DNA from 2 places in the Cupriavidus sp. L7L genome. Region 1 is predicted to be linked to the other one. Evidence: riboswitches for the same ligand, from Rfam matches in the RefSeq annotation. Region 1 holds a riboswitch; the other holds the start of a gene.
The links. A riboswitch is a leader RNA that binds a small molecule or an ion and turns the genes downstream of it on or off. The one in region 1 is predicted to bind glycine.

Region 2: linked by a shared signal. The riboswitch ahead of E1J61_RS06905 (D-amino acid dehydrogenase) and the one ahead of gcvT (glycine cleavage system aminomethyltransferase GcvT) in region 1 are both predicted to bind glycine.

Annotation. Positions count from the first base shown of each region.
Region 1 is NZ_SMNY01000048.1:127,233-131,627, reverse strand. It holds gene gcvP (aminomethyl-transferring glycine dehydrogenase) at 1-426, opposite strand, end outside; gene gcvH (glycine cleavage system protein GcvH) at 526-906, opposite strand; gene gcvT (glycine cleavage system aminomethyltransferase GcvT) at 1,006-2,133, opposite strand; glycine riboswitch at 2,228-2,352, opposite strand; glycine riboswitch at 2,374-2,460, opposite strand; gene E1J61_RS31795 (glycine zipper 2TM domain-containing protein) at 2,530-2,760, opposite strand; gene E1J61_RS31790 (UvrD-helicase domain-containing protein) at 3,026-4,395, shown strand, end outside.
Region 2 is NZ_SMNY01000007.1:54,959-59,353, reverse strand. It holds gene E1J61_RS06910 (Zn-ribbon domain-containing OB-fold protein) at 1-74, shown strand, start outside; gene E1J61_RS06905 (D-amino acid dehydrogenase) at 205-1,470, opposite strand; glycine riboswitch at 1,525-1,655, opposite strand; glycine riboswitch at 1,656-1,757, opposite strand; gene E1J61_RS06900 (TonB-dependent receptor) at 2,012-4,297, shown strand; gene E1J61_RS06895 (sialidase family protein) at 4,303-4,395, shown strand, end outside.

The DNA.
Region 1 (4,395 bases):
CATCGCTTCCAGGCGGCCTTGCGAGATTTCCGGCTGGTAGGGCGTGTAGGCGGTGTACCAGGCCGGGTTCTCGAAGATATTGCGCAGCACGACCGCGGGCGTGACGGTGTTGTAGTAGCCCTGGCCGATAAAGCTCTTCAGTACGCGGTTCTTGCGCGCCAGGCCGCGCAGTTTGGCCAGTGCGGCTTCCTCGCTCAGCGGCTCGGTGAACTCGCCCATCGGCATGCCGTCGCGGCGGCGGATGGCGGCGGGGATCACGGCATCGATCAGCGCGGCGCGGCTGTCGTAGCCGAGCACCTTCAGCATGTGCTGCTGTTCGGGGGTATCGGGGCCGATGTGGCGGGCGGCGAAGGCGTCGCGCGCCTCCAGTTCGGCCAGCGTGGGCCGGTTACCTTGGGCGGCGGTCATGGGAAGCGGGGCGTTCATTGGCAAGAACCTCGTGGGGAGCGCTGCGGCAGGTGGTCAGCCGTGCCGCGGCGCTGCAAATGCTGTGTGCCGATCCCGGGTGCGGGACCGGCGGGGCGATCAGGCGCCGACGCTGGCCTTGTACGCGTCGGCCGACATCAGGCCGTTGACGTCGTCGCTGTTGGCCGGCTTGAGCTTGAACAGCCAGGCGTCGAAGGCATTGGCATTGACGCTTTCCGGCTCGGCCGTGGCGGCTTCGTTGACGGCGATCACTTCGCCGGCCACCGGGGCGTAGATATCGGAAGCGGCCTTCACCGATTCCACCACTGCCAGCGCGTCGCCGGCACCGACCGACTTGCCCACTTCGGGCAGTTCCAGGAAGACGATGTCGCCCAGCGCATCCTGTGCGTGGTCGGTGATGCCAATGGTGAGCGTGCCGTCGGCTTCGACGCGCACCCACTCATGCGACTCGGTGTATTTGAGGTCGGCGGGGAAATTCATGAAGGTTCTCCGGATTCAGATCTGTTTCTTGTTGGGTGATGCCTGCCCGGCAACGCTGCCGGCAGGCGAGGGCGACCGTTGGGTGAGCGGATGTTTCCCTTAGCTCACGAGTGCCTTGCCATTACGCACAAACGGCAGTTTAACCACAGTCGCGTTGAGTTTGCGGTCGCGGATCTCCACCTGCACGGTGTCGCCGACGTTCACGCCCTGCGGCAGGCGCGCGAACGCGATCGATTGCGACAGCGAGGGGCTGAAGGTGCCGCTGGTGATTTCGCCGTCACCGGCGGCGGTGATGACCTTCTGGTGGGCGCGCAGCACGCCACCTTTGTCGCGCAGGATCAGGCCGAGGAATTGCTGGCGCGAGCCGGCCGCGGCCAGTGCCGCCTTGCCGGTGAAGTCGCGCTCGCTCTGCAGGTCGACGGTCCAGGCCAGGCCCGCGTCCAGCGGCGAGGTGCTGATATCCATGTCCTGGCCATACAGGTTCATGCCGGCTTCCAGGCGCAGCGTGTCGCGCGCGCCCAGGCCGGCCGGGCGCACGCCCGCGGCATTCAGTTTTTCCCACAGGCCGGCGACGCTGGCCACCGGCACCACCAGCTCGAAGCCGTCTTCGCCGGTGTAGCCGGTGCGCGCGACCATGACTTCGCCAAGTGCGGGGTCCTGCACCACGACAGCGTTGAACGGCTTGAGCGCATCGGAAGGCTGGGTCGACGGGAAGGTACTCCACACCTTGGCGCGGGCGTTAGGCCCCTGCACCGCGACGATCGCCAGCGGCTGCGCGCCCGCGGGCGCAACATCTTCACGGCGCGGGGTGATGGTCACGCCGCTGCCGGTGGCGTCGTTGCGCGCACGGATCCAGTCGATATCGCCGACCGCGGTGCTGGCGTTGACCACCAGGCGGAAACGGTCCTCGGCAAAGAAATAGACGATCAGGTCGTCGATCACGCCGCCTTTTTCGTCGAGCATGCACGAGTACAGCGCCTTGCCCGGCGTCTGCAGCTTGTCGACGTTGTTGGCCAGCAGGCCGCGCAGGAAGGCGCGGGTATTGGGGCCGCTGAGATCGACCACGCACATGTGCGACACGTCGAACATGCCGGCGTCGGTGCGCACGGCGTTGTGTTCTTCGATCTGGGAGCCGTAGTTGACCGGCATGTCCCAGCCGCCGAAGTCGACCATGCGGGCGCCGAGGGCGCGGTGGATGGCGTTGAGGGGCGTGGCCTGGAGCGTCATGGAATCCTCGGGGGCAATGTCGGGTTGCGAAAACAAAAAAGGGCCACCCGCCGCAACGATCGCTATGCCAATGGCCAAGCAATCCGCTGCGGCGGATGACCCCTCTGTCCTCGATACCTGAGAGATTACGAGGCGGATTCGTTGAATCCCGTCCTCGCGCGCCCCTTCGGTGGGCACGCTCGCCACGAATGGCGGGTGCCGCTCTCCAGAGTGCGGCATGCATCGTGTGCATGTTGCATGCCGATCCGAGCGGTCCGTGGTGCCTGAGAGTTTTCGGGTGATACCCCTTCGGCGGCGCAGATATGCGCGCTCTCCCGGTCGGATGCGCGCAATGTACGGGAGGGCCCTGCCTTTGTCAACGCGGCAGGCGCCCCCCGCCAGCAGCCATTCGCCCTATCAACGGCGATGGTCGTCGGTCATTACGTTACCGACCACGCCGCCCAGGGCGGCACCGCCCAGCGTGCCTGCGGCACTACCGTGCGTCAACGCAGCACCGCCGGCCGCGCCCACGCCGGCACCAATGACCGTGTTGCGCTGCTTCGGTGTCATGTCGGCACAGCCGGTGGCCAGGGCCGCAACGGCTATGCCGGCCATCGTCGCTTTGGAAAAGGCTCGTAGCATTTTCATGATGGGCTCCGAAAGTAACTTTGAGTACGTTCGGGACGCAGGTCTGCCATCCCGCCATACTGGTTAGAGGAGGGCCCGGACGCCCGGTTTTGGGACTTACCAAGTGTTACTTCGGTAACGTCCCCGCCCCCGGAAAAAGCGGTTCCCGCTGACTGATCAGGGCCGGCCCAGCGTGTTAACATGATTAGCTTTGCGTCCGGCGCCGCCCCATGTGGTGTACAGGGCGCGACGCCGTCCCGACCACCCCACGCAAGCATTCCCGCGCATGAGCCACGGCCTCAACGCCGCCCAATCTGAAGCCGTCCGCTATCTGGACGGACCCTGCCTCGTCCTTGCCGGGGCGGGCTCGGGCAAGACCCGCGTGATCACGCAGAAGATCGCGCACCTGATCGAAGACAAGGGCTTCGAGCCGCGCCATATCGCCGCCGTCACCTTCACCAACAAGGCTGCCAAGGAGATGCAGGAACGCATCGGCAAGCTGATGGAAGGCAAGACCACGCGCGAGGGCAAGCGCATCCCGCTCAGGCAGCTCACAGTCTGTACCTTCCACTCGCTGGGCGTGCAGATTCTGCGCATGGAGGCGGAACACGTCGGCCTGAAGCCGCAGTTCTCGATCATGGATTCGGACGACTGCTTCGGCCTGATCCAGGAGCAGCTCGGCACCACCGACAAGAAGCTGATCCGCGGCGTGCAGAGCACGATCTCGCTGTGGAAGAACGGCATGGTCGACCCCGAGGCCGCGATCGCGCAGGCGGCCAATGCCGACGAGCACCAGGCCGCGCTGGTCTACCGCAACTACGTCGCCACGCTGAACGCGTACCAGGCGGTGGATTTCGACGACCTGATCCGCTTGCCCGCGGAACTGTTCGCGCGCAACGAAGCGGTACAGCTCAAGTGGCAGAACCGGCTGCGCTACTTCCTGGTCGACGAGTACCAGGATACCAACGCCTGCCAGTACCAGCTGCTCAAGCTGCTGGCGGGGGGCTCGCATCTGCGCGCGCCGGCCTTTACCGCGGTGGGCGACGACGACCAGGCCATCTACGGCTGGCGCGGCGCCACGCTGGACAACCTGCGCGGGCTGCAGACCGACTTCCCCGACCTCAAGGTGATCAAGCTGGAGCAGAACTACCGCTCCACCGTGCGCATCCTGGAAGCGGCCAACGCGGTCATCGCCAACAATCCCAAGCTCTTTGACAAGAAGCTGTGGAGCGAGCACGGCATGGGCGATCCCATCGCCATCCACCCGATGAACGACGAGGAGCACGAGGCGGAGTCGGTGGTGTTCCGCCTGTCGGCGCACAAGTTCGAGCGCCGCGCGCAGTTCCGCGACTACGCCATCCTGTACCGCGGCAACCACCAGGCGCGGCTGTTCGAGCAGATCCTGCGGCGCGAGCGCATTCCCTATGTGCTGTCGGGTGGCCAGAGCTTCTTCGACAAGGCCGAGATCAAGGACATCTGCGCCTACCTGCGCCTGATCGCCAATCCCGACGACGATCCCGCCTTTATCCGCGCGATCACCACGCCGCGCCGCGGCGTCGGCAATACCACGCTCGAAGTGCTGGGCACGTTTGCCGGGCAGGCCAAGGTGTCGTTGTTCGAGGCGGCGATGATGGGCGGCATCGAGGGCAAGCTGCA
Region 2 (4,395 bases), on a different contig from region 1:
TCGGGCAGAAGGTGAAGGTCAGGTTCGCGCCCAGCGTGGATGGGGCGCCGGTGCCGGTGTTTGCGCCGGCCTGAGCGGTTCACGGCGGGCGGTGGCGCTTCACTCCGTGGAGGCTCCCGCCCTCTCCCCCGTTCCTCTCCCGCGAGCGGGAGGGGCTGGGGAGAGGGCCAGCGCTGGCAATAGCGAGGCGCTCAACTGGCAATCTCAAGCCTTGGCAAGTCCCAGCGAGCCCACGCCCGAGACCTTCGGTTCAACCAGCGCCTGCTCCACCACCCCCGCCACCATATCCGCCGTCACCGCCGACAGCGTCCAGCCAAGGTGCCCATGCCCGGTGTTGTAGAACACGCACCGGGCCCGCCCCCGCCCAACACGCGGCAGCATATCCGGCAGCATCGGCCGCAGCCCCGCCCACGGCACCACGCTGCGCGTGCTGACGCCGGGGAAGCACTGTTGCACCCATTCCACCAGCGGCCGGATGCGGTCGGCGCGGATGTCGCGGTTGAAGCCGTTGAACTCCGCGGTGCCGGCCACGCGGAAGCGGTCGTCGCCCAGGCGGCTGGTGACCAGCTTGGTTTCATCGTCGAGCAGGCTGACGGTCGGCGCCGCGGTGCGGCTGCCCGCGTCGTTCAGGTTGACGGTGATGGAATAGCCCTTGACCGGATAGATGTTGACGCGGTCGCCCAGCCCGGCGGCCAGCGCGCGGCTGGCGGTGCCGGCGCAGATCACCGCGCCGTCGAAGGTCGAGGTGGCGCTGTCCGCGCCTTCCTGCACGGTCACGCTGGCGCTGCGGCCATCGGTGGTGACCTTGCGCACGTCCTCGCCGTAGCGGCAGTGCACGCCCATGCGCTCGATGGCGGCGGCCAGGCCGCTGGTGAACTTGTGGATGTCGCCGGTCGAATCGCTTTCGGTGAAATAGCCGCCGTAGTAGGTGCCGGCCAGCGTCGGCTCGATTGCGCGCATTTCCGCCGGCGTTACCGCGCGGCGCTCCAGCCCGCCCTGCGCCAGCAGCGCCGAGACGCGGCCCGCGTGCTCGAAGCCCGCCTTGTCGCGATAGATATGCAGGATGCCTTCGCGCTTGTGGTCGAAGTCGATGCCTTCCTGCGCCGCCCACGCGAACAGGTGCTCGCGCGCCGCGATGGCCAGGCGCGCGGTCTCGATGGTGTTGCGGCGGTAATGCGGGATCGAGGCGATGAACTCGGCGAACCAGCTCAGCTTGTGCCAGCTCGGGCGCGGGTTGACCAGCAGCGGGGCGTCGCTGCGCAGCATCCACTTCAGGCCCTTGATGATGGTGGACCAGTGCGTCCACACCTCGGCATTGGAGGCGGATAGCTGCCCTCCGTTGGCGAACGAGGTTTCCATCGCGGCGTAGCGGTGGCGCTCGAACAGGGTGACGGAGAATCCGCGCCGGGCGAGCGCGTAGGCCGTGGTGACACCGGTGATGCCACCGCCGATGACGGCGATTGTCTTCATGATCTGGCAGTCCAGAAACGTCGGGGTGGGAGCCCGCACGCGACATGCGTGGCGGACGCCCCCTCTGTTCCTGACCTGAGAGATTCACGACAGTCGCCGGTGGTGCCCGGGGGTACCGGTGGCGGGGGCCGCTTGCTCCTTCGGTATGCCGGCTGACGATGGCGGCATTCTTCAGAGTGCTGTGACGCGTGATACCGGTCCTTTTGCCTGAGAGTTTCCGGGGCGGTTGCTCCTTCGGCGCTGTCCGCGGCGGCTGCCGCCGGATCAGTCTCTCCCAGCATCACGTTGGCGCGAACGCCAATCCGCGCAAATCTAGAGACAAAGGCCGCATGTGGATATGCGGGTAAACGCGAATAGAGCCAGGCGTGTTCGCATGGATGGGGCGAGTCGCTTCCGTACCGGCGCGGCGCTATGTCGCACTGCGTCAAGCCGACCCGCCCCCTAGAATGTCAGCACTCGCTACGCGGAGGAAGTGCGCCGTAGCACGAGCCGGATACGGCGCACCGGTCGGGCGAGCCAGAAGAACAGAATAGGTATTCCAGTGAGAAGAAATCGGATTGCGCTGGCCGCGTCGGCCGCGCTGATGGGCCCCGGCATCGCCGGCGCCCAGCCGGATGAACCCGTCAGCGCGCCGCAGCCCTTGCAGGAAGTCGTGGTCTCGGCGAAGCCCGGGCGCGGCGAAACGCCGGCCACGCCGCCCAATACGCCATCGCCCGCCTACGGCATCAGCGCCGCACGCATGGCGGACTTCAACGTGGTCAACACCGAAGACGCGCTCAAGTACGCGCCCAACCTCGCCGTGCGCAAGCGCTTCATCGGCGATATGAACTCGATCATCTCGGTGCGCAGCACCAGCTCGCGCCAGTCGGCGCGCGGGCTGGTCTATGCCGACGGCCTGCTGCTGTCCAACCTGCTGGGCTCCGATTTCACCTTCCCGCCGCGCTGGTCGCTGGTCAACGCCGCCGAGATCGAGCGCGTCGACGTGCTGTATGGCCCGTATTCGGCGCTGTACCCGGGCAACTCGCTGGGCGCGACCGTGCTGATCAGTACGCGCACACCGCAGAAGTTCGAGGGCGATGCCAGCGTGCAGCTGTTCACGCAGCGCTTCAACCTGTACGGCACGCACGACAGTTTCAACGGCGTGCACGCCAACGCCTACGTGGGCGACCGCGCCGGGCCGTTCTCGTGGCTGGTCAGCGTCGACCGGCAGGACAGCAAGAGCCAGCCGCTGAGCTTCTACACCGCGGCGCGCTCCAGCGTGCGGGCGACTTCGGCCGACAAGCCCGTGACGGGCGCCTACTTCGACCAGGACCAGACCGGCGCCGACCGCACCGTGATGGGCGTCAACAGCGAGGGCGTCACGCACACCGTGCAGGACCAGCTCAAGCTCAAGCTCGGCTACGACATCACCAATACCCTGCAGGCGCAATTCACCGCCGCCTACTGGCAGCAGGACCGCTCCAGCGCCACCGGCAGCTACCTGCGCGATGCCGACGGCAACGTGGTGTCGAGCGGCCCGGTCAATATCGGCGGCTTCCGCTACGTGATCCCCGCCAACGCGTTTGCGCCGGGCAATGGCGAGGACGCGCGCTGGCTCTACGGCCTGTCGCTGCGCACGCGCAACGAGACCGGGTGGAATTTCTCCGGCGTGGCATCGCTGTTCGATGTCACCAAGGACATCAGCCGCACCGCCAGCACCGCGGGCAATGGCCCGGGCACGGTGACCTATGGCGACGGCACCGGCTGGCGCACGCTCGACCTGAAGGCCGACTACCGCCCGCAGCAGCTCAAGGGCGGCCACTGGGTCACCCTCGGCTACCACTACGACAACTACCGGCTCAGCAACACCACCTACAACACCTCGGACTGGCAGGCCGCCACCATCTCCGCGTTCAACAACGCCTTTGCCGGCAAGACCGAGACGCAGGCGCTGTACGCGCAGGACGCGTGGTACTTCGCCGAGGACTGGAAGCTGATCCCGGGCGTGCGCTGGGAGCACTGGCGCGCCTATGACGGCAGCCGCAGCCAGCCGGGCGTAGATGTCGCCTACCCGGTGCGCAGCGAGTCCAACTGGTCGCCCAAGCTGGCGCTGGAAAAGGCCATCGGTCAGGACTGGCTGGGCCGGCTGTCGCTCGGCCAGGCCTGGCGCTACCCAACCGTCGCCGAGCTGTTCCAGGGCCGCATCACCGGCACCTCGCTGATCAACAACGATCCCAACCTGAAGCCGGAGCGCTCGTTCTCGAAGGACCTGACCTTCGAACGCACGGTCGACCGTTCGTACTTCCGCGTGTCGGTGTATGAAGACGACATCCGCGATGCGCTGGTCAGCCAGACCAATACCACGGTGTTCCCCACCGTCACCAGTTTCCAGAACGTGGACCGCGTGCGTACGCGCGGCATCGAGCTTGCCTACGACGGGCGCGACGTGCTGATCAGCGGCTTCGACCTGTCGGCCAGCGGCGCGTACAACCATTCCAAGACGCTGGAGAATGCCAATAACCCGGCATCGGTGGGCAAGTATTTCTATCGCATCCCGCAGTGGCGCGCGAACCTGGTCGGCACCTACCGCTTCACGCCGGCATGGGCCGGCACGCTGGCGATGACCTATTCGGGGCGGCAGTACAATACGCTCGATAACAGCGACGTCAATCCCGACACCTTCGGCGGCACCAGCAGTTTCCTGACCTTCGACGTCAAGGTGACCTACAAGCCCGCCAGGAACGTGCGGCTCGGGCTTGGCATCGACAACCTGACCGACCAGCGTTACTTCGTCTACCACCCGTACCCGGGCCGGACGTTCTACGCCGAGGCCAAGCTTTCCTTCTGAGTGCAGTGACCAGTCCGATCCTGACCATTCCCCTGCAGCGCTTGCCCCGCAGCTTCCGCTTCCTTGCCGCCGGCGTGATCGCCTGCACGGCGTTCGCC